Regions from separate parts of the Sporosarcina sp. FSL K6-1508 genome, predicted to be linked through region 3. Evidence: riboswitches for the same ligand, from Rfam matches in the RefSeq annotation. Region 3 holds a riboswitch; each other region holds the start of a gene.
The links. A riboswitch is a leader RNA that binds a small molecule or an ion and turns the genes downstream of it on or off. The one in region 3 is predicted to bind preQ1.
Positions count from the first base shown of each region.

Region 1: it holds a riboswitch for preQ1, as region 3 does, so the genes downstream of both, queF (preQ(1) synthase) here and queC (7-cyano-7-deazaguanine synthase QueC) in region 3, are expected to answer to the same signal.
Region 2: it holds a riboswitch for preQ1, as region 3 does, so the genes downstream of both, MKZ11_RS02435 (QueT transporter family protein) here and queC (7-cyano-7-deazaguanine synthase QueC) in region 3, are expected to answer to the same signal.

Region 1 is NZ_JBBOXF010000001.1:2,536,368-2,546,627, reverse strand. It holds gene argF (ornithine carbamoyltransferase) at 1-440, opposite strand, end outside; gene MKZ11_RS12690 (M42 family metallopeptidase) at 585-1,673, opposite strand; gene MKZ11_RS12685 (diaminopimelate dehydrogenase) at 1,893-2,873, opposite strand; gene MKZ11_RS12680 (hypothetical protein) at 2,890-3,996, opposite strand; gene MKZ11_RS12675 (MFS transporter) at 4,160-5,326, shown strand; PreQ1 riboswitch class I at 5,354-5,397, shown strand; gene queF (preQ(1) synthase) at 5,485-5,982, shown strand; gene MKZ11_RS12665 (queuosine precursor transporter) at 6,000-6,641, shown strand; gene MKZ11_RS12660 (DUF488 domain-containing protein) at 6,704-7,249, shown strand; gene recQ (DNA helicase RecQ) at 7,308-9,086, opposite strand; gene MKZ11_RS12650 (hemerythrin domain-containing protein) at 9,289-9,714, opposite strand; gene MKZ11_RS12645 (OsmC family protein) at 9,889-10,260, opposite strand, start outside.
Region 2 is NZ_JBBOXF010000001.1:555,510-565,769, reverse strand. It holds gene MKZ11_RS02455 (alpha/beta fold hydrolase) at 1-745, shown strand, start outside; gene MKZ11_RS02450 (homoserine dehydrogenase) at 703-1,689, shown strand; gene MKZ11_RS02445 (BCCT family transporter) at 1,826-3,316, opposite strand; gene MKZ11_RS02440 (excisionase family DNA-binding protein) at 3,626-3,856, opposite strand; gene MKZ11_RS02435 (QueT transporter family protein) at 3,924-4,424, opposite strand; PreQ1 riboswitch class I at 4,432-4,476, opposite strand; gene MKZ11_RS02430 (peptide ABC transporter substrate-binding protein) at 4,725-6,413, shown strand; gene MKZ11_RS02425 (ABC transporter permease) at 6,587-7,525, shown strand; gene MKZ11_RS02420 (ABC transporter permease) at 7,522-8,445, shown strand; gene MKZ11_RS02415 (ABC transporter ATP-binding protein) at 8,460-9,488, shown strand; gene MKZ11_RS02410 (ABC transporter ATP-binding protein) at 9,481-10,260, shown strand, end outside.
Region 3 is NZ_JBBOXF010000001.1:3,059,663-3,069,922, reverse strand. It holds gene MKZ11_RS15445 (BglG family transcription antiterminator) at 1-1,057, opposite strand, end outside; gene MKZ11_RS15440 (hypothetical protein) at 1,561-1,854, opposite strand; gene MKZ11_RS15435 (vWA domain-containing protein) at 2,175-3,617, opposite strand; gene MKZ11_RS15430 (AAA family ATPase) at 3,633-4,817, opposite strand; partial or broken gene MKZ11_RS15425 (DUF6744 family protein) at 4,783-5,130, opposite strand; gene MKZ11_RS15420 (hypothetical protein) at 5,574-6,077, opposite strand; gene MKZ11_RS15415 (alpha/beta hydrolase) at 6,229-6,858, opposite strand; gene MKZ11_RS15410 (hypothetical protein) at 7,208-7,648, shown strand; gene MKZ11_RS15405 (YxcD family protein) at 7,636-7,926, shown strand; PreQ1 riboswitch class I at 8,184-8,227, shown strand; gene queC (7-cyano-7-deazaguanine synthase QueC) at 8,235-8,900, shown strand; gene queD (6-carboxytetrahydropterin synthase QueD) at 8,897-9,322, shown strand; gene queE (7-carboxy-7-deazaguanine synthase QueE) at 9,319-10,026, shown strand.

The DNA of each region.
Region 1 (10,260 bases), 520 kb from region 3:
CATGGATGAAAGATATCCGTCAAGCCATTGATCACAGGAACCGAGGTATGTTCTGCTAATTCTTTCACCATTTCATGCGAGTTTGCACGAATCATAACGCCATCCAAATACTCAGACAATACATGCCCTGTATCATAAACCGACTCGCCGCGCCCGATCTGCAAGTCGCGCGCATTCATGAACATCGCATGCCCGCCCAGCTGAATCATGCCGACTTCAAACGAGATACGTGTACGCGTTGAATGTTTTTCAAAAATCATTCCGAGCGTTTTCCCGGCCAGCAAGTCCGGCATTTTCCCTAAAGCCATATCTTTTTTCATGTCATTCGCCATATTCAACAAATACGATATCTCACCATGTGTGTAATCTAGAAGGGTCAGTAAGTCTCTTCCTTTCAACCCTTCAGCAATTTTTGTTTTTTCCGTTTCAATCGTCAACATTCCTTCATCCCCTAACGTCTTTTTCAATTGGTATCTCTGATTATATGTATGCATAAATATAAAGTCAAGTGTATTATTATAGATTTATCAGAATAAAAAAACTGCCCAAGCCATTTTTCTAGCTTGAGCAGTTTATTCGTTTTTTTATTCGAATGTAATCTTATTCACTGTGTCACGGTCCAATTTCTTAACGACCTCAACAATCAGTTTCACTGTATTTTCATAATCATCGCGGTGCAGAATGCCTGCATGCGAATGAATATAGCGAGTTGGTATACAGATTGCAAGTGATGGTACACCTTTTCCAGAAAGATGGATGGAGCCTGCATCTGTACCGCCGCCTGGGATTGTTTCAAACTGATAAGGAATACCGTTTTCTTCAGCCGTATCAACAACAAGCTCGCGCAAACCTTTATGCGAAACCATTGAAGCGTCAAAGAGTAGAATTTGTGGACCGTCTCCCATTTTTCCCGTTGCTTCTTTAGATGTGACACCTGGCGTATCGCCTGCTATTCCAACGTCAACTGCAAATCCGATGTCCGGCTGGATTTTCGTTGCAGCTGTACGAGCTCCGCGAAGACCAATTTCTTCTTGTGCAGCTCCAACTCCAAAAACGATGTTCGGGTGTTTTTCATCTTTAAGTGCTTTCATTACGTCAATCGCAATTGCACAGCCGATACGGTTGTCCCACGCTTTTGCAAGCAGGTATTTTTCATTATTCATCACAGTAAATTCGAAATATGGTACAACCATGTCTCCAGGCAGGATGCCCCATTTCATTGCTTCTTCTTTCGAATTTGCACCGACGTCAATGAACATATCCTTAATATCAACTGGTTTTTTACGCGCTTCCGGTGATAGGATATGCGGTGGTTTCGATCCGATGACGCCTGTCACTGTATCGCCTTTGCGTGTAACGATTGTTACGCGTTGTGCAAGCATCACTTGTGACCACCAGCCGCCAACTGTTTGGAATGATAGGAAACCTTTATCGTCAATTTTAGAAATCATGAATCCAACTTCATCCAGATGTCCTGCCAACATAATTTTAGGTCCGTTTTCCTCGCCTGTTTTCTTTGCGATTAATGAACCAAGACCGTCCTGTTCAATTTCATCTGCAAACGGCTCTATGTACTTTTTCATTACTTCGCGTGGTTCACGTTCGTTACCAGGAATTCCTTTTGCATCTGTAAGCTCTTTTAGCATCACTAATGTTTCGTCTAATTTCGTCAATTCCTTCGACCTCCTAAATATGTTGTACAAGAGTAGTATATGCGAAATGAAGATCATTATCAAAACATTTCGGATTTAAAATTATCAGATGAAAACTATCCCTCAATCATTAGAACGATCGAGGGATAGTTTTCAAATTATACAAAGAAACATAATTAACATGATTGTTGTGTTTGTTTCAGAATTGCCTAGGTGACTGTCACCCAGATCCAAGTCGTTTTATAGCAATTCTTTCCGCAAATCTGCAGCGCTTTTCGGCGATAGCAAACCAGGAGCGATATCAAATACTGTTTTTGCACCCGTTTCACCGTTTTGATTTAACCTGTAAGCTGCACGTGCATATGCAACAAGTACGCTTGACGTAAATTCGGGATTGCTATCTAGTTTCAATGAGTACTCCATCACTTGTGCGTTGCCTTCACCTGTCTTGCCGCTGCGAATTACGAAACCGCCATGTGGCATCGCTGAGTGTTCCCTTTTTAATTCCTCCGCCGTAATGAATGTTACTGTCGTGTCATAGTCAGTGAAGTAGTCGGGCATCGTCACGATCGTATTTCTCACGTTTTCTGCGTCAACGCCATCCTCTAAAACTACGTAACATTCGCGGGTATGCTTCTCACGCGTCGTCAATTCAGGCAACGAGCCACCGCGTACTCGGTCAACTGCGTCCGGAACAGGAATCGTATACTGGACGGCACCTTTAACCCCCTCAATTCTTCTGAGCGCATCGGAATGTCCTTGGCTCAATCCTTTGCCCCAAAATGTGTATGTCGCGCCTTCCGATAAAACGGCCTCGCCGTATAAACGGTTGATGGAGAATAAACCCGGATCCCAGCCGACAGAAATGATTGCAGTCTTACCATTCGGTTTTGCAGATGCATCGACCGCTTCAAAATAACCTGGAATTTTGGCATGTGTATCAAAGCTGTCCACCGTGTTGAATAAAGTTGATAGTGCCGGGCCCTGCTCAGGTAGATCATTTTTCGATCCGCCGCAAAGGATGAGTACATCAATTGCATCAGTATATTTTTGAATGTCATCCATCATATGAACGGGTATATTGCCATTCAGCAATTTCACGTCTTCCGGATTTCTTCTTGTAAACACGCCGACCAGTTCCATATCTTTATTTTGACCAATTGCGGATTCAACACCACGTCCCAAATTTCCGTAACCTGCAATTCCAACTCTGATCGTCATCGTTATATTTCCCCTTTCAATCTCTTGCATTCAGTTTCAGCAATTTATGGTATAAGTTTATCTCTTTATTGGTCATTTTTCTATATAACTCGTCTGCTTTCACAAGAAAATCTTCATCAATCGCAACGAACCCATAGCTACCGCCAGTTTGTCTCAGCACAGGAAGGCCTTCGTACTGGAGCGGATAGCCGCTGTCCTCACGAATAAATCCTTTTAACGAGTTCATATATTGCAAAATTTCACTATGCACTTTTTCATTGCCATACATCGATTCTGATGATCTAAAGATAAACGTCGTCGTCTCACCGTATAAACCCGTTCCGCTTGGATCCGCTACATTTTCTGCAATCCATCCAGTAAACTTGCCTTTGACACCTAGACGGTTAATCTTATCAAAAGCTGTACGCAGAATTTTTATTTTCATCAAAGATAAATCTAGCTCTGTCCCCAACTTCCCATTATCAAAATGCATGACCCATCCGGTGGTCGTCATTTCACGTTCTGTTAGGCTTTCCAGCTCGATGAATGGTCCGGATTTTCTGGGTTCGTCACTATACAGTTCTGCGAAAGTGATTTGCAGATCTTCTTGGACCGCTTCCGGCATGTTTACAAGCAATTGCTTTTCGATTGTGAACACTTCATTCATAACTCGTCCAAAATAGAATGGAATCTCTTTTTGAACACTGATTAATGCAGCAGCCAATCTCGATTTCTCGTCATCAATACGGATATTCAGCATAAATGGAATCGTATCCACCCGACCGTCACTCTTCCAAATAATTGCTTCCATCACTATCCTATCAACGGATGATTGCGCATGTTTCACCGTAATACCCGCTTTGATGACTTTCTCCAAATCGAAATGATCGGTTTGAATGAACAATTCAAGGGAAGTATCTGCTTTGATATGCGGGATTAGTGACGCTCCTGCGGCGAATGAATTGTGAACACCCATATATTCAGGTCGCTTCAAATCTACCGCTGGCTTATTTAACAAATCCCTTGCATAAAACGGTTCGTAATAATGCTCCAAGTCAAGCTGAACGAAAATATATTGCTTTTCGATTTCATTGACAATTTCAGTATCGTCTTGCTTTTTAAATAAGTTTTTAAGAAAGCCCACTCACCGTTTCCCCCTTTATCCATTCATATATTTCATTAATCTTATCGTTATCCTTCATTAATTGCCAAAGAATATGTATTGTTCACAATCTGTCCTTTTCCCCTTAGGTCTAAAAAATGCTAAAGTATACTAGGGTATCTATCATTTGAAAAGAGGCTTTAATATGCGCGGTTTTGTTTATCTTATTGTATTTTTCTCGTTTTTTGATTTATTTTCGCAACTGCCCGTGATGAGCCCGTTTGCATTATCACTTGGTGCAACGCCATTTTTGGTCGGACTTGTGGTCGGTATGTATTCATTCTCAAATACAATCGGGAATATCATTTCCGGTTTCATGACTGACAAAAGAGGACCGTTCCTCATACTCGTATTGGGTCTGTTCGCATCAGCGTTATCCCTCTTCTTTTATACAGTCGTATCCGGTCCGATGTCACTGCTTGGTGTCCGATTTGTCCATGGTTTCATGGAAGGCTTGATTGTCCCTGCGGCTTTCACTTTTCTGGCAAACCGTGCAGAAGAATCGAAACGTGGTAAAAGTGTTGCAATTTCAGGTGCATTTGTCGGAATGGCTGCAATTGTTGGTCCGGCGTATGGCGGAATTGTTGCTGCTAAAACAAGCACGCCTTTCATTATGACGGTCAACGGCGGCATCATGATGTTACTGGCAATACTTGCATTCTTCGTTCTTCGTTCGTTTACATATGTGCGAAAACAATCTTCACAAAAAGCGGAAAATTTTCGGGTCATCCACCTATTCCGCCATCCTGGAATGGTCAGAGCATTTGCAGGAGCGTTCTTTTTAATGTTTTCACAGGGTGTACTTGCCCTTGTCCTGCCTTTAAAAGTTGAGTCGCTTGGATTTGATACAAAAACAACCGGTATTTTGCTGAGCACATTCGGTGTAGTCGCAATTCTGATCTTTTTATTGCCGATCAATCGGATATTTGACCGGGTTCGGCCAGTTGTGACACTAGCATTCGGTATATCACTTATGGGAGTGAGTATGTTGTTCCTGAGCCAAATCGAGGAATTGACTAACTTGTATCTAGCAATGGCTATTTATGGTGCAGGATTCGCTTTCCTGTTTCCATCCATCAATTCACTGCTGATCGATTCATCTTCGGCTGAATTCCGCGGGAAAGCATATGGGTACTTTTACGCGTTCTTCTCGATTGGTGTGGTTGCAGGATCAGGTGTGATTGGTCTTCTGAATCTGGACTTCCAAGGGGCTTTCATGTTGACAGGGTTCATCTTGCTGGCAGTCGCACTATATACTCTGATCGGATTGAAGAAAAAAGGGTCTATTGACAAATCATCTTCAGTCGTTTAATGTCAGAGACGAAACGAATAACCCTGTTCGGGAGAGGTTCATAGCGACCCTCTATAAAAAACTATGGATGACGGAATCTACGCCATGTCCATTCGACATGGCTCTTTTTTTCGGCGCCTATGGACCTCCCTGACAAATTATACGGGAGGTTTTTTTAATTGGCTGGAAGAGATGAATCAACATTGACCGACTTAACTTTGCTCGGCAATCAAAACACGAAATACTTGTTCGAGTACAATCCCGACATTTTAGAGGCTGTCGACAATATGCATGTGGAACGCGATTACTTCGTCAAATTCAACTGTCCGGAGTTTACATCACTTTGTCCGATGACGGGCCAACCCGATTTTGCTACGATGTATATCAGTTTCGTGCCGGATAAAAAACTAGTGGAAAGTAAAGCACTTAAATTGTATTTGTTTAGTTTCCGCAATCATGGTGATTTCCATGAAGACTGCGTCAATATTATTATGAATGATTTAATTAACCTGATTGAACCGCGCTATATCGAAGTGTGGGGGAAATTCACTCCACGTGGTGGGTTGTCAATTGACCCTTACTGCAACTACGGCAAACCGGGAACGAAATATGAAGAAATGGCAGAACACCGTATGATGAATCACGATATGTATCCGGAAAAAATTGATAACCGATAAGAAGAGGTGTAGCAACTATGCTTTATTATTTGAATGGGCTTTTCGTCGGATTATTGATTTTGTCCAATATATTGGCAGTGAAATTATTCAGTATCGGCGACTGGATTGTATTGCCGGCCGCTGCACTTATTTATGTTTGCACCTATCCGCTCCTGGATGTCATAACAGAGGCCTACGGAAAAGAAGCCGCTAGAAGAACCGTCCTAACCGGGTTTATTGCACAGCTTTTCGCAATCCTTTTCATCTGGATTGCAATTAAGTTACCTGCAGCACCATTTTACGAACATCAACAATCATTCGAAACGATTTTCAGTGCAGGCTTCCGTGTGACAATCGCGAGTTTGGTTGCTTACCTTATAAGCCAGAACCTCGATGTTGCAATTTTTGATAAACTAAAAAAACGACATGGCACAAAGAAATTATGGATCCGAAATAATGCATCCACGATGGTGAGTCAGCTAGTCGATACGGCGATTTTTATATCGATTGCTTTTTATGGCACAATGCCGCTAGGTGTTTTAATCGGAATGATCTTCAGTCAATATATCTTCAAGTTTATCGTCGCCATTCTGGATACACCAATTGTTTATGCACTTGTTGCAATCTGCAAAAGAACAGAGAGAAAAGAAAAGCTCAACATGGAAAATGTCAGAGCTTAATACAGTGAACGTTTACCCCTCCCTACTTTGTGGAATTAAATAAGTAGGGAGGGGGTTTTCTTATGGATATTTTTACGGTTGGTCATTCTACACATACAAAAGAAGAATTTTTGGAACTGCTAAATGACGCAAAAATAGAGACCCTTGTTGATGTGCGCGCATTTCCCGGAAGTCGAAAATTTCCACACTTCCATAAAGATGAAATGAGCATCTGGTTGCCTCATTCTGGTATCTCATATGTACATAATAAAGAACTTGGCGGCAGAAGAAATAAATCCAAGACAGTGGACGATGAAATAAATGATGGGTGGAATAATCAATCCTTCCATAACTATGCAGACTATTCCCTTGAATGCGAATTTCTAAAAGGGCTTACACAATTGAAGGAGTTAGCCTCAAAAGACAGAGTGGCATATTGTTGTTCAGAGCGCCATCCGGCACGCTGTCATCGTTTATTGATCAGCAATCGGCTTTCGTTGAACGGATGGTCTGTTCTTCATATCCTTGATGGTTCTAAAGGGGTAACTGAAATCGTTGAACATAAACCTGGTCAATGGGGAGCGCAACCTGAATTACGTAAAGATGGATCAGTTGTGTATCCGAACTAAAAAAGAGGCAGACTGCATCCCGATTGGAAATGTAGTCTACCTCCTTTATTCACGATCATTAAACGTTTTGCATCTGGAAATTTTTGATTTCTTCCATGAAAGCTTCTCCATATCTCTCCAACTTTGCAAGCCCTACACCATTGACTTCGAGGAACTCATCATTCGTGATTGGCATCCTTGCCGCCATATCTCGCAATGTTTTATCTGAGAATACGACAAATGGCGGTACACCCGCTTCTTGAGCCAATTTCATACGAAGTGTACGAAGCTGGTCGAATAATGGATCATCGTTCGCAACTTGCACTGTAATAACCGATACTTTTCGGTTGACGGTCACTTTGCCAGTTAGCACATCTTTCCCCTGTTCACTGACGTAAATGGTTGGAAATTGACCATTTTCTACCCCCAAATAACTTTCCGAGATGATGAACTCAATGAAGTCGGAAATATCTTTTGCGCTGCGCCCTTTCATCAAACCATATGTCGTTAATTTATCGAAACCGAATTCAATCACTTTCTTGTTCCGGGAACCTGTTAATACTTGTGCAATCATCGCCTTGCCAAATCGTTGGCCCATTCGTATCACACAGGATAATACTTTTTGAACGTCTTCAGTGACGTCCACACTTTCCCGTGTGTCGGTACAATTGGCACAGCGGCCGCAGTCCACAACATTCGTCTCTCCAAAATACATAATAATGAACTTCTGAAGGCATGTCTCTGTATGACAATAATCAATCATTGACTGCAATTTTTCAAGCTCTGCTGGAATTCTACTTTGGTCTTGCGATTGATCAATTAAGAAACGTTGTGTCTGAACATCTTGTGATGAAAACAGCACTGTACAAGCACTATCCAGCCCGTCACGGCCTGCACGTCCTGCCTCCTGATAATAACTTTCCATGTTTTTCGGCATCTGGTAATGGATGACGTAACGGATGTTGGATTTGTCGATGCCCATGCCAAATGCATTCGTCGCAACCATGACAGCAGCTTCGTCATTTAAAAAGCGGTCTTGTCCAGACTGGCGTTCAATATCCCCCAGTCCCGCATGATATTTCGCAACTTTTACCCCACTTTTTTGAAGGATGTCATGGACAGAATCGACAGCTTTCCGTGTAGCTGCATAAATGATTCCTGCTTCTCCTTCATTTTTTCGCACATACTCTTTCACGAATTTCTCGCGATCCTGACCTTTAACGACGGAAAAAGTAAGATTTGCCCTTTCAAAACCAGTCATTACCGTATTCTCTTCACTGATTCCTAACTGTTTGCAAATATCTTCCCGAACAGCAGGTGTAGCCGTAGCCGTAAGCGCAAGAATAACCGGTTTTTCATCAAATAAAGAAACAATGCTGCTGATATTTCGGTAACTTGGACGGAAATCGTGACCCCATTGCGAAATACAATGTGCCTCGTCGATGGCGACCATTGGAATTGTCATCCTCCGCAACTGATTTTTGAAAGACGGTGAGTCAAGACGTTCCGGTGCCACGTATAGAAGCTGGAATTCGCCTAGAACGGCTCTCTCCATCGTCTCAAAGTATTCCTCTGAAGACAGTGAACTGTTGATGTATGCAGCGGGAATCCCTACTTGATGAAGCGCATCGACCTGGTCTTTCATCAAAGAAATAAGCGGTGAAATAACAAGAACAGTCCCTTCCATCACAAGTGCAGGAACCTGATAACAAACGGATTTTCCGCCTCCGGTCGGCATAACACAAAGCGTATCCTTATTTTGCATAACACCGCGAATTACTTTTTCTTGCCCTGTTCTGAAAGAAGGATACCCAAAATACGTTGTCAATATTGATAAGGCTTTTTCGATTTGGACCATCTCCTTACTAGTAATCAATTTCAAAAGCGAAAGCACCTTAGATGAAAGGTAGCCTTATATCAGGCCCGCGACGCGGTATGCTTTATCGCATGCTGGACTGACGACAGTACGATGAACTTTCCAGACTCTTTATGATCCGAGCTCCTAAGTAGTAGAGCTTAGACGAAGAAAAAAGCACCGGATTATGGTGCTTGTTGTTGGTTTATTTTTCAAAAAGCATACGTTCTTCATCACGGCTATGTATTTCATTGACGACAAGTAAAGCATGAAATCGGTGAAGAACGCCCGGGCTCAAGTTCTCCTCTTCGCGCAATTGCTCAATGTCTCTTACAATAATTCGCAATAAATCGTGATCCCTAGTCAATTGAACGACCGCTTCTTTCAATTCTGGCTTCAGTTCCGCGACTTCGTCATAAAATCCTTGCTCTTCTGCATCCGCATGACTGATAACACGCGTCTTCCAGTATTCAATCAGATCATCCGCTGCCTGGTTCGCTAATTCAAGATCACCCTGCTTTAAGAAGTCCATCATACCGTCCGTCTTACCAACTGCTCCAGAAAGCCCGCCTTCATGAATTGCACGGTGGGAATGAAGTTGTTTAAGTGCCGGTCCAGCCATTTCAATCATCCTTTCGTCACGAGCATTTCTTTAAGAATACCAGATTAAGCAGTATATTGGAATGAAAGACCGTTCGTTTCTCGGCAAACTAAAAAGTCCCTGCTGCGATTGCGATCGCAGAGGAACTACATGTATAATACCAATTCGTTTGGCTGTGTGCGCTAGTAAATTGGTGAAGTTATATTAACCCTTTATCCAATTTGACGTTACAGGAACACCCGCATCGACAAGTAAATTCATCACAGGACATCTTTTTTCAACAGACTCTTTTAAGTGTTGAAGGCGCGCATCCGTTTCGTTTGTTTTGATAACAATATCAAAATCTACAGATTGAAAATGAGGCGATACGCCATCCACGCCCATCAATCCCTGTACATCAAGTGCACCAGCATTCTTAAATTCAACTGCTTCATAAGAAAAATTTAATTCTTTGGCAATGATTGAAATCATAACTGACGTACAGCCGGATAATCCAGCAAGCACATATTCAACCGGATTCGGCCCTTCATCGTTGCCGCCAAGACTCTTTGGTTCGTCGATGATGAATGGTTCAAA
Region 2 (10,260 bases), 2.5 Mb from region 3:
TGCCTTGACAGGAAGTCACGCGACAGTTGGAACGGATGAATGCCCGGGCTGGTGGAGTGGTCTTGTCGGCCAAGGAAAAAGTATCGATACAAATGAATTTTCTGTCATCTCTTTTAATGCTCTTGGCGGAAGCGACGGATCGACAGGACCTTTGTCAGTTAATCCGACTACAGGAGAACTGTATAGAAACTTGTTTCCCGAAGTGACAATCCGTGATATGGTGCATGCCGAACGGAAAGCGTTGACGGTACTGGGCGTCAACCGATTGCGGGCGATCATTGGCGGTTCGCTCGGTGGAATGCGTGTACTTGAATGGGGAATTTTATATCCGGAAGATATGGATATTCTTTTTCCGATGGCAACGACACCGCAATCGACTAACATTGGCAGCATGCTATATCCGTTTGAAAATGGCAGAAGCGACATGGAGAGTTTTTATCCTTTAATTCGAGCCATGAATACACATGATATTGGTCGTGGACGGGGAGGCATTGAAATAGCTTCCCGCCGTATAAGCGCAAAAATGGTGGCATTTGCGTTTACAGACGACCCCATATATCCGACGGGAGAGATTCGGACATTTGTCCATCTAATTCCCAACTCAATTTATTGTTTGGTCAATACAAAAAATGGTTATGAAAGTTTCTTAGTGGAATTTGAAAAATGGGGACTCGTCATCAAACAGTCTATGGAGGTGGCGGTATGCCGTCAATCAAAGTCGCTCTACTTGGCTTCGGCACTGTAGGTGAAGGGATTTACAGGATTTTAAATGAAAGAAAAGAAGAGATTAAGCGGGAAACAGGATGTGTTATCGAAATCGTCTCCATTCTGGTTCGCGATAAAGCAAAGAAACGTCTGGCAACACCTGGAACGAAAATAACGGATGACATCCAGGAAATACTGTCAAACCAGGAAATCGATTTTGTTTTTGAGGCGATTGTTGGAGAAGAGCCCGCTTATACCTATCTTTCTGACGCAATCGAAAAAGGGTTTCATATTGTAACAGCAAATAAGACGATGTTCGCAAAACATGGTCCGGCACTACTGAAACATGCAGAGTTCAGGGGAGTTCAACTCGGATATGAAGCAACAACGGCGGGCGGCGTACCGATTATCCGAACGGTGGCAAGCTTGTTACCGGTAGATCGTGTGCGACGAATAAGAGGGGTTTTAAATGGAACCTCCAATTTCATCTTGACGAAGATGCGGGAAGAGGGAATACCGTTTAAAGCTGCGCTTCATAAAGCACAGATGCTCGGTTATGCAGAAGCGGATCCGACGGACGATATAAGCGGCAAAGATGCATTCCGGAAGCTGATGATTTTAAGTGCGCTTGCATTCGGCAGTCAGCCGAATTGGCAAGATGTTCCGGTCGGAGGAATCGATAGGGTCACTATTGAAGATGTAGCAGATGCCTCAAAAAGCAAACTTCGTTACCGGCACGTCGCTGACATTTCAGTTGATGAAAAGGGTGCAGTGCACGGAAGTGTTGGACCGGTACTTATTGGTATCGATCATCCGTTGTATGGCATCGATGGCGTGAACAATGCAATCATTGTCGAGACCGATTATCTCGGTGCACTCACACTTGCCGGTCCTGGAGCAGGTATGTACCCGACGGCAAGTGCAATGGTCGGGGATTTCCTCCAGATGATTAGGAAAAGTGAAAAGGTTCTTGTTACTATATAATTTGAAGTATTTAATCCGATGTATAAACCGAGCGAAGGCATCCCCTAGCGCCGCAGCGGATTCAATGGAGTTCTTTATTTCAACATATATAGTTAGAAAAAAGCGATTCCATCTATGGAATCGCTTTTTCAAGTTATTATTTTAATTTCATCAGCTTTAATTCAGCTTTCAACGCTTTGATTAATGCGACAACCATGAGCAGCATGACGAAGGAAAACGGCAAGGCTGCAATGATAATCGTATTTTGCAAGGCGGTGAGGCCGTTGACAGACAGCAAAATTAGAGCAATCGTAGACTGAATGACGCCCCAAATGAGTTTGACATTATTCGGTGGAGTCAACGAACCGTTCGTTGACTGCATGCCAAGAACAAATGTCGCTGAATCAGCTGAGGTAACGAAAAACGATACGATCAATAAAATCGCGAAAATTGATATGATGAACGACATGGGCATTACATCAAACATTTCAAAGATTGTCAGTTCTGTACTCGGTATTGTTAAATCGACCAGTCCTTTTTTCTGGATATCAATCGCAGTTGTGCCGAATGCTGAGAACCAGAATGTGACAAGGAGTGTAGGTGCCGCAAGTACGCCAATCATGAACTCCCTAATAGTCCGGCCTTTTGAAACACGAGCAATGAACATACTGACGAACGGTGCCCATGAAATCCACCATGCCCAGTAAAAAATCGTCCAGTTATCAAGCCATTTCCGATCGGTAGAGTCTAATGGTGCCGTACCAAAACTCATTTGGACGAGATGGGAAAAGTAACCACCGAACGAATCAGTAAACATATTGAAAATTAGCAATGTTGGACCGAGAATGACGATGAATCCAAGCAGTGCGAGAGCAAGGACTAAATTTGTATTCGACAAATATTTGATTCCCTTACTTAACCCCGACCATGCAGATGCAACAAACAGGATCGTAACGACGCCGATAATTATAAATTGCGAAGTGATATTGATTTCAATACCAAATAAGTAATTGAGGCCTGCATTAATTTGAACAGCACCGAAGCCGAGTGATGTAGCGACGCCGAACGCTGTTGCGAAAACGGCAAGTACATCGACGAGAGTACCCCAAGGGCCAACCATTTTTTTACCGAATATCGGCTTCAATGTTGCTGAAATTAATCCCGGTTCCCCTTTACGGAACTGGAAGAAGGCTAGAGATAATGCAATGACCCCGTACATGGCCCATATATGGATCCCCCAGTGGAAGAAAGACTGACGTAATGATTCTTTGAACGCCGCATCCGTATTTGGATCTTCCGAAGCAGGACTGATCGCGAAGTGCGATAACGGTTCAGCAGCCCCATAAAAGACGAGCCCGATACCCATTCCGGCAGAAAACAGCATAGCAATCCATGTAACTGTCGAAAACTGTGGCCGGTCCGTATCTTTTCCAAGTCGGATTTTGCCAAACGGACTAACAATGAAAAAGAAACTGAGTGCTAACATAAATGACATGAGTAGCATATAATACCAGCCGAAAGACGATGCAACAAAGTTTTTGGCGTTTGTTGTGACCGCTTCAAAACTTTCAGGTGCTAACGCGCCATACCCGACGGTCAAAATAATCAGACCGATTGTGATATAAAAGACATTTGATATTTTCTTCATGAATCCCCCTCGTGGAGCAGTTAATTTCGAAACAGCTTCTAACTATACTAGTAAAGTAAAATGAAAGCAACCAATCAGTGAATAAAGTATTCCCCTTTATAGTATTTTCCATTCATATCGCTGTGTCGCGTATAGTTATTAGCATAGAGCTTTTATTGATTATGGATTGATGTAAAACAGTTAGATGATTTTTTTGAGAAAATGGTGGAGTTCTTTCTATATTAAATAGGGAATGGACAGAACTTTACTGCAACCCAATCTAAGAGTTATCGCAAAACAGCTGAAGACATTTGTGTCTTCAGCTGTTTTTCAATCTTCATCTTTAATATCGCGATCGGGCGGAATCGGCTCGTTACGCCATTCGTCGATTTGGTGTTTCAATAGTTCAAGCTGTTCCAAATAGAGTCCGAACTGATCTTTATTAATAAGGAATTGCTTGCCGTCATGAACGGAGCGGATGCGGCCTTCCCTCACATACTTTTGGACTTGTTCGATGGGCATGCCAAGGTGTTCAGCAGCTTCTTGAATTGTGATATACATCGATACATCTCCCTGAAAAATCCCCTCTATTTCAATTATGAGCAGTGAAATGGAGAGGATGATTATGTTAAATAAGTTTTTCGAAGTTCAGACGTTTATTCAGAGCGTGAATGATAGGAATTCCGATAGCCATAACGACAAATTCTCCAATTGCAAGTGTTAGGTAGATGATAAGAAACGGAAGTCCATTAAATTCTGGGATGTCTGCAAAAAAGCTAAGTTGAAATGCGATGATTACCATTGTGAGCGTAAAGACGATAGTGTTAAAAAGCATTCGTTTGAAGATGCCTTTAATGAACTTTGCAGAAAAGATCGTTATTGAGAGGGCGATTACTGAATGCAGTACTCCGAAAATAATATCAACCGCTACTGGTGAAAATAGCAAGTTAGCACTAAATACACCGACTACAATACCAAAAATATACTTTTTATTGAAAACGACGAGATGGTTAAATATCTCTGAAATACGGAATTGAATAAGGGTAAATCCGAATGGTGCGATTAAAAAGGTGACGGCGACATATAAAGCCGCAATAATTCCGTTTGTTGTTAATGTTTTTACTTTCATTATTCATTTCCTCCTAGTTTTTTTGCGTGGGATGGTTACGAACCACGTGTTAAAAAGCCTGCATAACAGAATAGCATACACCCACCGTTTTGTATATGTGATAAATTATTCTAGATATTTTGAAACGCCTAAAGTATTCTGCTATCAATTTATTTGTAAGATATTGAGGAAAAATGTCGGAAAATAGAATGTTTTTTAAAGTATTGGAATATTCATTAATCGGTAGTATAATAACTTCTAAGGTGAATTGTGAACTTTCAGTTTACCGAAAACAAAAAAGAATAAGGGGGAACTTCATTTATGAGTATGAAAAGGTGGCCTTTACTTCTAGTTTTGGTTTTTGCTATGAGTTTGTTTCTAGCTGCTTGCAGCGGAGACGAAGAAGGGGATGGCAAAGAGAAAGAAGATGCTAGTAAAACAGAAGAGACGGATGCTGGAAAGTCTGATGCGACAGAGGAAGCTAAACCAGCACCAGAACAGAAGCTAAGTGTAAATATTAAGTCAGAACCGCCTTCTTTACATCCAGGCTTAGCGACTGACACTACTTCAGGTGCAGTGCTGAACCAAACATTTGAAGGTTTAATGCGTGTCAACCAAGAAGGAGAAGTAGAAGAAGCGATGGCGGAAAGCGCCGAAATGTCTGAAGACGGCTTGACGTATACATTCAAAATTCGCCAAGATGCAAAATGGTCAAATGGTGATCCTGTAACCGCACAGGACTTTGAGTATGCATGGAAATGGGTACTAGATCCTGCCAATGCCGAGACAGATTATGCATACCAATTATATATGATCAAAGGCGCAGAAGCTGCCAAAGAAAAGGGTGGTTCTCTGGACGATGTAGCTATCACGGCAGAGGATGATCATACATTGGTCGTCGAATTAGAACAACCGACAGCTTATTTCCTTGAACTAACTGCGTTTTATACGTACTTCCCTGTTAACCAGAAGGTAGCGGAAAGCAACGCTGGTTGGGCTCAGGATCAATCCGACAACTATGTAACAAATGGTCCTTTCCTAATGGAATCTTGGAAGCATAAGGATATCATTGTGCTTAAGAAAAACCCTGATTATTGGGATGCGGACACAGTTAAACTGGAAACGATTAATATGCTTATGATTGATGATGAGAATACTGCAAAACAAATGTATGACCAAGGTGAATTGGATTGGTTGGGTTCACCGACAGATTCTATTCCGTTGGCAGCTATTCCAGATTATAAGCAAAAGGGACTACTGAATATTTCTCCACTCGCCGGCGTTTATTACTACGCATTTAACGTAGAGGAAGCACCGTTTACAAATGTAAATATTCGTAAAGCATTTGCAATGGCAATCAATCGTGAAGGTATTGTAACGAATATCACGCAGGCGGAGCAACAGCCCGCGATGGCATTGGTGCCACCTTCTATCTTTGAAGAGAATGCAACCGGTTACTTTAATGATAATGATGCAGAAGAAGCGAAGAAGTACTTGGCTAAGGGCTTGGAAGAATTGGGTCTGACTGAATTGCCTACGATCAAGCTTTCTTACAACACGAGTGAAGCACATGGTTCCATTGCACAAGCAGTACAAGATATGTGGAAAGAGAACCTAGGCGTTAACGTTGAGCTTAACAATGAAGAATGGGCTGTATATCTTGACTCCATGGGTTCAGGCAACTTCCAGGTTGGCCGTATGGGTTGGATTGCCGATTTTAACGATGCAATCAACTTCTTGGAAATCTTCGAAACAGTTGGAGGAAACAACTATACAAATTGGGAGAATGCCGATTACCAGGCATTACTGAAAGAATCTAGAGTAGAAACAGACGTTGCTGCCCGTGAGGAGATGTTGCGTAAAGCAGAAGGCATCTTCATGGAAGAGTTGCCATTAGCTCCAGTCTACTTCTATACAAACGTGTGGACAAATAAAGAGTATGTCAAAAACGTTGAAGTATCACCACTGGGTCTAGTTCAGTACAAGTGGGGCTATATTGACGCTGAATAAATAGGAATATGTTTTTTTGAGTTGAAAATCTAATGATATTCATAAGATTCATAGGGGTGATTTATTTTCACCCCTATTTTTAGTTTAGAAAAGAAATAGACTTGCCATTACTAGAAACTGATTCCTTTGATTGAAGTTTCACTTTATCCAAAGGGTTATGGAGGTGTTATCACTTGGCTAGATACTTGATTAAACGAATTGCCTATATTTTTCTTTCACTATTTTTTATCGTAACAATCACATTTGCATTAATGCAATTAGCGCCGGGAGGGCCATTTACATCAGAAAGGAAAACATCTCCTGCGATTGAAGCGCAAATGAAGGAAGCGTATGGACTGAACGATCCCATGCACGAACAATATTTTAAGTATCTAATTAATGCTGCCAAATTAGACTTTGGACCTTCCTTTAAATATGAGGGTCAGGAAGTTACTGATATTATAAAACGAAGTTTCCCCTATTCTCTCATTTTGGGACTGGAGGCAATTTTCATTGCATTGGCTTTAGGTGTGTTATTTGGTGTGATAGCTGCCATAAGACATAATAAAATGGGTGATTACACAGTCATGGTTATAGCGATATTGGGAATATCAGTACCCAGCTTTATCATGGCGACTGTCCTGCAATATATATTTTCGATTCAATTGGAAGCGTTACCAATTGCTAGATTTGAGTCGTTTGCGCATACGATATTACCGGCGATTGCCTTGGCGACAACACCACTGGCTTTTATTGCTCGGTTAATGCGTTCCAGTATGCTGGAAGTTTTGAATGCGGATTATATTAAAACCGCAAAATCAAAAGGCTTATCAGAGCGCGTTGTTATTTATAGACACGCACTGCGAAATGCTATATTGCCGGTTGTCTCGTACTTAGGACCGCTAGTTGCTGGAATATTAACAGGAAGTTTTATCATTGAAAAAATATTCGCCATTCCTGGTTTAGGCAATGAGTTCGTGGTCAGCATTACAAATCGGGATTACACCGTCATCATGGGAACTACTGTGTTTTTTAGTGCCCTTTTACTTGTTTCGATTCTGATTGTCGACCTTGTTTACGGGTTGATTGATCCGCGGATAAAAGTAACGGGAAAGGGGGCTAATTTCCAATGACACGCGTACAACTAGAGGATACTGATTTTGAAGCATTGATAGTAGATCATGCGGAATCTGAAAAAATTGTGGGGGATAGTACATCTTACTGGAAGGATGCTTGGCGTCGTTTCAGAAAAAACAAACTGGCCCTATTTGGGATAGTCGTTATTATATTACTGGCAGTTATGGCCTTTATCGGCGAACCGATTTCAGGTCAAACCTACGATAAAACCGATTTAATGAATGCGAATAAAGCACCATCAGCTGACCACTGGTTTGGTACAGATAACCTAGGCAGAGATGTGTTCGCAAGAACTTGGTATGGTGCGAAAATTTCGTTATTTATTGGTTTGATGGCATCTCTAATTGACTTGGTAATCGGGGTTGTTTGGGGTGCAGTGGCCGGCTTTTTCGGTGGAAAAGTAGATGAATACCTTATGCGGATTGCCGATATTTTGTATGGTGTACCGTATTTGTTGGTCGTTATATTATTAATGGTCATTATGCCAAAAGGGCTGTGGACCATGATCATTGCGATGACCATAACTGGCTGGATTAGTATGGCAAGAATTGTACGTGGACAGGTTATGCAATTGAAGTCCGAGGAATATATATTGGCGTCCAGTTCTCTTGGTGCAAGTAATTCCAGGTTGTTATTTCGGCATTTGATACCTAATACACTTGGCCCAATACTCGTGACATTAACATTAACTATACCAACCGCAATATTTACTGAATCATTTTTAAGTTATCTTGGTTTGGGTGTACCTGCACCCCGTGCTAGTTGGGGGACGATGTCATCAGATGCTTTATCTTCGTTCCAGTACTATCCGTACCAACTCTTTTTCCCGGCATTTTTCATTTGTTTGACGATACTTGCTTTTAATGTCATTGGAGATGGATTAAGAGATGCCTTGGATCCCAAAGAGCGCAAATAAAGGGGGTTACCGCAATGAAAAAAATATTGGAGATAAAAGATCTTGCTGTATCATTTGAAACGTACGGAAAAGATGTACAAGCCGTGCGCGGGGTTTCATTTGAATTGAACGAAAAGGAGACTTTGGCCATTGTTGGAGAGTCGGGATCAGGAAAAAGTGTTACTGCCTATTCAATTATGGGCTTAATTCCCACGCCACCCGGTAAGTATGTTAGTGGCTCAATTCTCTTCAATGGAGAAGATTTAATACAGAAATCAGAAAAACAAATGCAGAACGTTCGCGGGAAAGAAATAAGTATGATTTTTCAAGACCCGATGACCTCAATCAACCCGACGATGATTGTAGGAAAGCAGATTGCTGAAGGGCTTATCAAACACCAAAAGATGACCAAAAAAGATGCGAATCTACGGAGTCTTGAACTGCTGAAACTTGTAGGTATTCCGAACCCTGAAAAACGGATAAATCAATATCCTCATCAATATTCGGGTGGCATGCGACAACGGGCGATGATAGCAATCGCTTTAGCTTGCAATCCCAAAATACTGATTGCTGATGAACCAACAACTGCACTTGACGTAACGATTCAGGCTCAGATTCTAGAGTTAATGCGTGATTTACAGCAAAAAATAGGTACAGCAATCATCCTCATTACCCATGACTTGGGTGTTGTAGCCAATACAGCAAGCCGAGTTGCTGTCATGTATGGCGGAAAGATTGTTGAGACAGGAACTGTCGATGAAATATTTTATAATCCAAAACACCCTTATACGTGGGGGTTGTTGGGTTCGATGCCAAAGCTGGATAGCAGGAAAGAAGAACTGCAAGTCATTCCTGGTTCCCCGCCAGATTTGGCTGATCCGCCCAAAGGCTGTCCTTTTGTTACAAGGTGCCCATATGCAATGAAGGTATGTAAAAATCACATGCCAGAGTATACGAAACTATCAGAAACACAAAAAACAGCATGTTGGTTATTGGATGAGCGTGCCCTAAACGTAGAAGTGCCAGAATCGGCGGTTGTCGGAGGTGTGAATGTTCATGGGTAAGGAGCGAGAAAAATTACTTGAAATCAAACAATTGCAGAAACACTTCAAAATGGACCGTAGCAATGTTTTAAAAGCAGTAGATGGAATTACATTTGATATCTATAAAGGAGAAACATTCGGCCTAGTTGGAGAATCAGGATGTGGTAAATCTACAGCGGGGCGTACCATTATGCGTCTTTACGAGGCAAGTGGGGGAGAAGTGAAATTTCATGGCGAAGATGTTCACGCCAGAAAATCCAAAAAAGAAAAAAAGAAATTTAACCGCAGCATGCAAATGATTTTTCAGGACCCGTATGCTTCCTTGAATCCGAGAATGACGGTAAAAGATATTGTGGCAGAAGGACTTGATATTCATGGATTGGTAAAGAACAATAATGAACGTACAGCCCGCGTTAATGAACTGCTGGAAACGGTTGGACTGAATGGTGACCACGGTAACAGGTACCCGCACGAATTCAGTGGCGGTCAACGTCAGCGAATCGGTATCGCTCGGGCCTTAGCGGTAGATCCGGAGTTTATTGTAGCCGATGAACCAATTTCAGCACTGGATGTGTCCATTCAAGCACAAGTTGTAAACTTGCTGAAAAAGCTACAGGTTGAACGAGGACTGACGTACTTGTTTATTGCACATGATTTGTCCATGGTTAAACATATAAGTGACCGTGTGGGCGTGATGTATTTAGGAAGCATGGCTGAAATAGCTACAAGTGACGAATTGTATGAGGACCCTTTGCATCCTTATACTCGAGCCTTGTTAAGTGCGATACCTATC
Region 3 (10,260 bases):
ACAAATCATGATGCTCTTCCTTAATATCAGCAAGCAATGCATTTGTAATAGGTATTTTAAAGAGCATTCGGTAATAAGCCGGTTTAAAATGCAAATATAACGTTTCAATTGCTTTGTTTCTATCTAGCAACTGGATACACGCAAAACGTTCAAAACTAACAACAATTTGTTCCGTGATCTCAAGTAGCATATCAGTCCTAGTAGGGCTGACTTCTCCTTGACATATACCGAGTAGTTGGATCGTTAGAAAGGAAACTTCTTCAGAGTGGGTCGTGTACCCTAAACGTTGCTGAATCAATCTCGATACTTTGAAGGCTTTTTTCTTTTCTAAAAAACTCACCGTATCCGGATATATCAGCACCCATTTTTGTTGCTGTTGACGAATATGGACCATTTGAAGTAAGTAAATAAATTCATCCAATCTTTCTTCAATAAATGTGAATGAATATTGCCGTTCAAAATCCTTCAAAATTTGTTGATAAAGATTATATTGATTCTCGAACTGTTGCTCTTGAAATATAAAAGTGAATTTCTCATGTGCATGTGGCTTAACCTTCAACACCGAAATCGCCTTGAGCATCAAATTCCGCTTATCTTCTTCTGACCCTTTTAAATGATATCCTTGCTCACGTGTATAACGAATCTCAACTCGGAAATCGACACAAAAGCGATTGACCCGTTTTACATCTGCACTGACAGTGTTTTTACTAATTCCAAAAGTATTTTGGAAGTGAAAATTGGAGAGAGGTTCGCGTCTGATAAAGGTGTATAACAAGAAAATAATCACACGTTCTTCCTGATCAAAAGAAAATTGATTCGCCACAAAGTCTGTGCTGTTTTCTCTCCAAAAATTAATGACCTCAGTGGGTATCAGAATGCGGTCTGTTGAAATCCGGATGGGTGACACCCCCTCGTCACTTAAGAAGCTATTAATTTTTTCTACATCATATTGAAACTGACGTCCGGATAAGTTCAGCATGTCAATAAACCAGGATAGTTGCACTGGCTGCAATTTCATTAATTGGTAATATGTATTCAAGCTTCTGCTCTCCAACATAGCTAGCTCCCCCTTACAAAAACTATAAACGAAAACGCTTTCACTTCACATTACATTTGGTCACAAAAGTTGTCTAAGTCTTCGCACTGCATTGGTATTCAGGTTTCCATTACGCTTATTTTCAGATATAATTCCTCAATTATCCTTTACATTGCCCACTATAAGTTGAAGTATTGAATCCCGTGTAGAAATCGAGCGAAGGCGCATTAACAGGGGTAGCCTCTCGCCATAAGACTGGCGGTGAAGCTGCCTGGCATATGGCGGGAGGCTACCCTAGCACCGCAGCGGTTCAATGGAATTCTTCATCTCACCATATATAATAGAAGGAGTCCAATTCAGTTCCCCACTCTTTAATGAAGAGGTGATTTTACAGAGATTCAAAAACACCTCAGTCTATCGAATTTGCAGTCTGAGGTGGTTCTGGAATTTAGAATATGTCACCCTAACTATCGTATTCATAGCGACTAAAATTCACTTCACAATTAATTGTCCTAAACTTAATTTCACATATAGTTCAAGTAATGAACCTCGACTCTGTAAATCAAATGATCTATCTGTTTTTGCAGAAAAGGCTTCACTTTTCCATTATAATCCTCAAGTGATTTACACTCATAATTTTCATTTAGAGAAGCTGTATAACGACAAGTAATCTCTAAAGATTTTGTTCTGTTAGTAGTTGAATACCGCTCAGTTATTTCAATAATCTCCATATGTACAAGGTCATTCTTCATATAAGTATTTGATGTAGGCACTATGTCTTTTGACAAAAAAGATATAATTCCTTCCGCATAAATCATTCTACTTTCCCCCCCTCAATACACGGCCCAATTGGTACCATACTGATGCATTTTTACACATTTATTATATCATAGCCACTGCTCGGATTTGTTACTATGAGGATAGAGGGTGGTAGCAATTAGCGTCCATTTTATGGTAACTTTTATCTTGGATTTCGTTTTTTGTGTGCATTTCTATCCAAGGAAAAACAACCACCAATTCATCCAATTCTATAAAAAACCAATATGGATTAGATAAACATACACTTCTTCAATACCTATTTCATTCGCATATAATTGGCATGCATTATCCAATTAATGTCATGTATATGCACCCAAAATTAAATTTCAAATGCGGTAAAGCTTCCCTCGTCATTAAAATCTTTAACTTGGACCACTTTATCGGAAAACTGTGCAACAAAATTTGTGTTGCAACCTATTACGAGGGAAAGCACATTGAAGTCTTTCTCTTGTTTCTTTATATTGAATGCTTCTAGAAATGAGTCCCTTACTTGGTCTTCTCCATCTGTAACAAAAACTAGATCTGCTTGTTTAAAACGACTTTCGTTTATTATGTTCATTGCTTCGTCAAGTGGAAGTGCAAAGTTCGTTCCTCCACCTAAAAAGGTGCGAGCCAAACTAACCATATCAGAACCTTTAATTTTCCCTTTTTCATATTTATAGATTTGTGTACGTGTAGAGAATAATACTAAGCAAAAATCCCTTCGCTGCTTTCTTGCGATGGACATAAGGGCTAATATAAAACCTTTGGATTGGGTATCAAGTTTGTTCATACTACCTGACTGGTCTAGACAAAATACGATTGGACCCCTCTCCAATACTTCACGCCCTTTCTGCTCATATTGCATGGTCTGGCCTTCCACAAACCGACGAAGGAAATCGTTCTTCGTTATTGAATGCGTGTATAAGCCAAATTCCATCGGAAGCAACCTCTCAATATCGTTACCTAACGTAACTCCTCTTCTTTCCATGGATTCGCTATGTTTGGATTTCTGCTTTTTACGCGCGATCTGTTTGAACCGACCCGCCCAATCTGCTATTTCTTTCATCTTTTTATCAGAAGCAATTTTCTCAGCTAAAGATAGTTGGTCGCTTAAAGGAATTTTTTTCAAATCTGCATCACCACTCCCAGCAATTGAGCCACCAAGTAACGATTTCAGACCAACTTTCACCTGTTTTGTTTCTTGCATGGCTCGAGCCATTGCTTGTGAAAAGCTATGGCTGTTGTATAGAAGATTCTGTTGCAATTTCTTATTCAATTTAGCCATCGCTTGTATAAATTCATCATCTAACTTCTGATTGCCATCTCCACCCCATTCTTGTCTTTCCTGCTTTTGAAGTTGTCTTTGCATTGTATGGATTTCCCGCATCTGTTGTTGAAGGTCTTCATCTTGCACTTTTTGGTCAAGCAGCCATTGATTAATCTTCTCTCCGAATTTCACTGTGCAGATGGCTGAAGACAAATCATCCAATCGGGTGTAGCTCCGATAGATTTCAAAGTATTCATCCGCCATGATTCTTTCCATCAGTGATTTATTAACCTCAAGAACGCTTTCTACGTCCACTGACTTAATTTCCGGTTTCATCTTATATAAGGAAGCCCAAATATCAGCCAGTAATGGTTCGAATGTTGGCAACGCCGCTTCACCTGCTATCTTCTGAAGTCCTCGTGACATCTCAAAAATTTCTTGGAAACGTCTTTTATCGAATGCGTCCGTATTCATTACTGAACGATTATCATTGTGACTTCTAGTTCTTATCACGAAGAACACTCCCTTTCACATTTTAAAAAAGATGCCACTGGACTCACTATCGATTGTCTTATTTTCACTTTGATTATCAAAATCCATAGGTTCTAAAACACTGTCGAGGATTTCTTGATGCATTGAATTCACTTTATAAAGTAAAGCGTCGATTTCAGCCTCTCGACTTTGATTGTGTTTTTTAAGCTTATTCATTTCAGCCACTAAGTCTTTCATTTTTTGAGTTGCTTCCATTCCGGCATCTGTCGAATTATCCTGTTGTATGTAATAGAACACTTCATTTGCTTCATTTTGTATGGAATCGAGGGCCCGAGTTACAACATCTTGTGCGTGGCTACGAACAATGAATGACACCGCCTCCTTTTGGTCTAACGTATCCCATAGGACATTTTCAAGGATAACAATATCATCTACGTTCACGACTTGCCTTTGGTTAATCAACGCTTTCGCTTGTAGGACACTTAAACACTGCTTGAACCGTCTATCTGATGGGCGGACTCCTTCATCCCGCAACTCTGTACGAATCTTCGATAGGGTCTCGTATACTTCATCAGGAATGGCTACCATGTCCGTTAAAAACTGAAGTTCCACCAATTCTTCCATTGTTATGGATGGCATTTTCTGATGTTGTCCAGCACCTTTCATCATTGAAGCAAAATTCGTTTCATCTGCAATATAGTCAATTTCAAATCGTAAAAGAAAACGATCGAATAAGGCTTCAAGCCCTTCTCCTTCCTCGGGATATTCATTTGAGGCACCAATTACAGACATTAAGGGAACTTGAACTGGCGACCCGTCATTATAGAACAGCCTTTCATTAATTAGAGTGAGTAAACTGTTTAAAATCGCGCTATTCGCTTTAAAGATTTCATCAAGAAATACCAAATTTGCCTCTGGCATTTTTGTTGCCGTATTCCGCTTGTACACACCTTGTTCTAGGTCTTTCAGCGATAATGGACCGAATACCTCTTCAGGTGTACTGAACCTTGTCAGCAGCCATTGAAAGTATTTTGTGCCTTGTACAATCTTTGAGATTTCTACTGATAATGCGGATTTTGCAGTACCAGCCGGTCCAATCATAAGCATGTGTTGACGTGATAATATCGCTATCAAGATTGCTTCCACCACGTTTTCGCGTTCAAAGAACTTGTCATTCAGCGCATTTTTAATTTCCTCTAGTATCGAAAAATTGTTCGTCATAAATAATCCATCCCTTCATCTGTAATTTTTTATAATTAAGAATGACCGCATTAGCATATACAATGATTACTTTGACCTCTCCTATCCTAAGATTCCCACTTGTTTTACAATCACTGAGTTCGGCTTTAACCACATTTCGATTGTCGACTGGGATTTTAAAACCTTCACTGTTTTCGATGGATGATGTGAATTTAATTAGCTTTCCCAATTCTTCCAAAATCGAATCTGGAACAAAATATATTCCACAGTTTATACGCACAGGCGTACGCGTAAGGAGCTCTAGAGTTTTATTGACCATGTACTTTAATTGCTGAGCTGAATAATTTCCTTACAAAGCCCTTTTGCTGTTACGTTTTCGGTTATGAACGGCGGGCATGTATTTAAGATTAATTGACATGTGAATCGACTACCTTTCATATTTTTTAGAAATAAAAGCCCCCAAATTGTTAGATAGTGTCTAACAATTTTGGGGGGCGGTTCACTCATGAGGATTTCGTGTATTTAGTCATTATCAGTCGTGGCTTCGAGTTTTTCTGTTTGAAACTCCCTAAGTTTACTAGATGTGCAGACTTGAAGATTGGAGCCAATGTGAAAAACATTTTTGAAAGGTTAACATCCACAGTTATTTCGCACCCGCCTTAATTTCTGCAAAAAAACGTAGAAATATGGCCAATCCCACGGAAATCGACCTCGCTCGGATTTTAAGCCTTATTGTTCTATCATAAAATTGACTCAGTTGATTCGTATTTTAAACCGTTAACACACAACAATAATTTTATAAGGTGTCGTTTGGGCTGGAATACTTCTAGTGGTAGCGCCGTAGATAACAATCAGATTTCGGTTTGCAAGATTTCCAGTAAATGATTGCCCATTCTCCAAGAAAATTTGCGTATTTGGGGGAATATTTAATTTTAACATACCATCACTACTGACAAGTTGGCTGTTAAAATGGGCTGTTTTTACATTTTGATAGGGATTATCTTTTGCCATTACGATGGCTCGATATTGAGGAGGATAGATGAAAGGCACAGGTGCGTTTGCATCATAAAAACCAGTTATCTGATCACCAACTTTAACCATGACATGATCTACAAAATAAGTAGTAGGTGACACTACAAAATTCACTACATTGCCATTGCCATTGCCATTGCCATTATCCACAGAGATTAGTTTGTAACAACCAGTATCTTCACTATTTTGCCCAACCGGAAAATCACTAATCATGGTTACAATACCATTAAAAAATTGAAAGTTAATCATCCTTTTATCTCCTTCATAATTTAAATTCTGATCTATATAGACTATGCATTCATAGACAATCCGTGTAAGTGCTGACAACACAAAAACCAGTCATTTAAATGGCTGGTTTTTGTGTTTTACTTTATAAAATTGAAATCATGTCAGCCACTTACTAACTCTGACGTAAAAATTCTACAAGATTCTGATGATTCTCTGGCGTGACGCCATGGCCGTCATTGTATGTCTTAAAGGTAACATTCACACCTAAAGATTCGAGATACCCCTTACTTTCCACACCCCATTGAGGGGGAATAATATAATCATACTCCCCATGCGAAATAAAGATGTTCAAGTGATCAACGGACTGTTTCCTATAATCCGTTTTTACAAAGTCTGGTATATAGCCACTTAACGCCACAACGCCACGTATTACGCTGCCCATCGTTAATGCTAAAGACTGAGCAAGCACTGCCCCCTGACTAAAACCAAGCACATAAATTCGTTCTTCATCAAGCTCAAATTCCGCAATCGCTTCGTGAATAAATGCTTGAATATACGTGAGCACTTCATCAAATACAACACGAATTGGCTTACCTTCCTCTTCAATTGTAAAAAAAGCGTAGCCTGGATCAAATACAATAGGACCCCGCAAACTGAAAATATGATGGCTGTCTTTAAATTCTCTGACAAGCTGCGGCAAATCTTCCTCATTACTCCCCATTCCATGTAATAAAAAAATAGCCGGTTGCTTGCCAGCCGTCGCTTCTGGTGCTGTATGTATAAACGTAAATGGTGATTTCACTAATAACGCTTCCCTTCAAATCAAAGTATATTCATTTTATCATAATCATTACAGATGAACACTCAGCATAAAGAAAGACCAGGATTACGCCAATGAGGGAAATGTTTTAGAGTCATGTAAGATTAACTTGTGGACCATTAGTACCTTGACTACTAACGATTGATTTTAGATCAGTAATTTCTTATTTATTGGTAATATGTGAGATAGCTACTAAGTAATTTGAACACAACACTGAGGATATAAAAGTTAAACTTTCTTTGTTTTTTTTCTTAAATAGTTTAAACTATTTAAGGTGGTATGTACTTACTTACTCATAAAAATCTCATACCAAATTAATGGAGGGCATAAAATGAAAAAATTATTTGTAGCTTTACTGGTGATTACGCTTTTACTTTCACCTATTGGAAACTATGTTTTCAACGACCATACGACAGCTGAGGCGAAACCTTACAAGTCAGGAAAGAAAAGTTTTAACACAAATAATGATAGTAAGTTTAACAATTCAACTATCCAAAAGAAAAAAGATGTTTCTAACACAAAAAAATCCACAACAACTGCAAAGAAAAAAGGCGGATTCACGTCAGGTGGTCTTATGAAAGGGCTATTTATCGGTGGTCTTGCTGGATTACTATTTGGTAGTTTATTTGCGAACATGGGTATTTTAGGATCTCTTCTTGGCTTCGCAATCAACGCTATTGCGATCATCTTTTTAGTAGTTATTATTCGTAAAATTTTCGTCATGTTAAAAGAGAAAAAGAAAAAAGAAGAGATAAATCAATGGAGGAGTTAACTATTTCGGAGCAGGATATTATTAATGCAATCTGCGTTTATCATTCGCGCAAAAAGTATGTGACTCCTGAAGATGTTCAAGTGGAACTAATGTATGACGATAATGATGGATTTTCTGCGGAGGCTTTTGTAAATGGGCAACAGCAAATTCTCATTACTTACGATATAATTGCAGCTCTGCGTTTATGGCTCAAGGAATTTTTGAATAGAGACCCTTTCGCTGCGGGTATAAAACTACTTTTAGATGACAAGGAAGGTATTATTGCGGCAGTTCATTGAGACTGTTCAATGGAAATGAGTTAGTATTTTTGCACAAAAAAACAAAAAAATTAGACAAATAAAAACACTCCTTGAATCGAGTTCAGCACTTCGCTAAATCGATCATATATGGGAGTGTTTCTTTACTCTCTAGGCCTTTTTGTATTTTCTGAATTGTTTATAATTTGACTAGGTGACTGTCACCCCTTATTATTCATTTGTAAATCCCAATCCCCAGCCCAAACATTCTCTACCTATGCTATTATTAACATTGTTCAAAAAAAGAGGTTCGAAAACTCCCTCTCTAAAAAACTAAGGAGATGTTCAGTTTGAAAAATGAAAAAGCGGTTGTCGTCTTTAGTGGCGGCCAGGACAGTACGACGTGCCTATTTTGGGCATTGAAGAATTTCCGCGAAGTTGCAACGGTCACTTTCGACTATGGTCAGCGACATGTAAAGGAAATCGAGTGTGCTAGAGAAATTGCAGACGAGCTCGGAGTATCTTTCAAAGTGCTAGATATGAATTTGATTAACCAGCTGTCTGCGAATGCCTTGACGCGGGATGATATCGAGGTAAAGGAAGTGGAAGGTGAATTGCCGTCGACTTTCGTACCAGGTAGAAATCATCTGTTCCTTTCATTCGCCGCAGTTTATGCGAATGCAATTGGCGCTCGGCACTTAATTACAGGTGTAAGTGAAACGGACTTCAGTGGTTACCCAGATTGCCGTGATAATTTTATAAAAGCATTGAATGTGACGCTCAATTTGGCGATGGATGGGCAATTTGTCATCCATACCCCATTGATGTGGCTCGATAAGTCCGAAGTATGGGCTATGGCTGATGAACTTAATGCGCTCGAGTTTATTCAGAATAAGACACTTACTTGTTACAACGGAATTCCAAGCACAGGCTGCGGGGAATGCCCTGCCTGTGTATTACGGAATGATGGACTAGCTGTTTATTTATCCAACAAGTCTGTAGGTGTCTTTGAATGATGCAGCAATTTTATCCACAAGTTCAACATTCTTATCGTTTTGAACTGAACAAGGATATGCATTTTTCTGCAGCACATTTCATTCCAAGCGAAGATGCTGGTAAATGCCAAGTGATGCATGGGCACACGTATTTCTTAAATATAACAATTGGAGGCAATGAGTTGAATTCAATCGGGTTTCTGATTGATTTCAAAGAACTCAAAAACCTCATTCATGATAAATACGATCATTCTGTACTGAATGATCATCCTGAATTTAAGAACAGTTTTCCAACAACTGAGCTGCTAGCGGAACAGATCAGCAATTCGATTCAAGAAGTTCTCCAGACGACAAGCAATAAACCTGTGTGCCTTCAAGTTATTGTTCGGGAAACGCCGACAAGTTACGTTATTTACCGTCCGGAACGGGAGGTAAACGTATGAAGATCCCTGTGATGGAAGTATTCGGTCCGACTATTCAGGGTGAAGGAATGGTTATGGGACTGAAAACGATGTTTGTCCGAACAGCTGGATGTGATTATTCCTGCTCTTGGTGCGATTCCAGTTTTACGTGGGATGGCTCAGGAAAGAGTACGTCAAAACAACCGATAGAGATTATAGAGGAACTTAAGGAAATTGGGGGGCAATCATTTTCACATGTCACAATTTCAGGTGGGAACCCCGCCCTTCATAAAGGTATCGGAGAACTTGTCGATTTATGTCATGAACAAGGTTGGAAAGTTGCGGTCGAAACACAAGCATCTTTATGGCAGGACTGGTTAATAAAAATCGATGATATCACGCTTTCCCCAAAACCACCGAGTTCAGGGATGATAACTGACTTCAGTAAACTAGATTCATTTATGGAGAAACTGATTGATTCGAACACTAGCCTAAAAGTCGTCATTTTCGACGAGAAGGATTTCGAGTTTGCCGCAGTAGTTCATCTCCGTTATCCGGCGTTTCCTTTCTTTCTACAAGTAGGAAATGATGATTCGACGACAACTGATGATGCCCTTCTTATTTCAACATTGTTGAAACGATACGAGTGGCTCATCGAGCAAGCGATCTGCTCGCCGATAATGAATGACGTCAAAGTATTGCCACAGCTGCATACACTTGTATGGGGCAATAAACGCGGGGTTTAATTTTATAAATAAAAAATACCTGGCATCGAAACAAGTGAAATATGTTTCGGTGCAAGGTATTTTTAAATCACGCAAAGACACAGATGTAATATCTTGAATTACACCCATTATTCCTCTATAATATGAGAGTTGGGAAAACTTAAATATACGAAAATATTTTTGCGAACCTTTACTAATGCCTATTCTTCTATACCCGCTAATAAACTAGAGTAAACATATAAAATTTTAAATGAG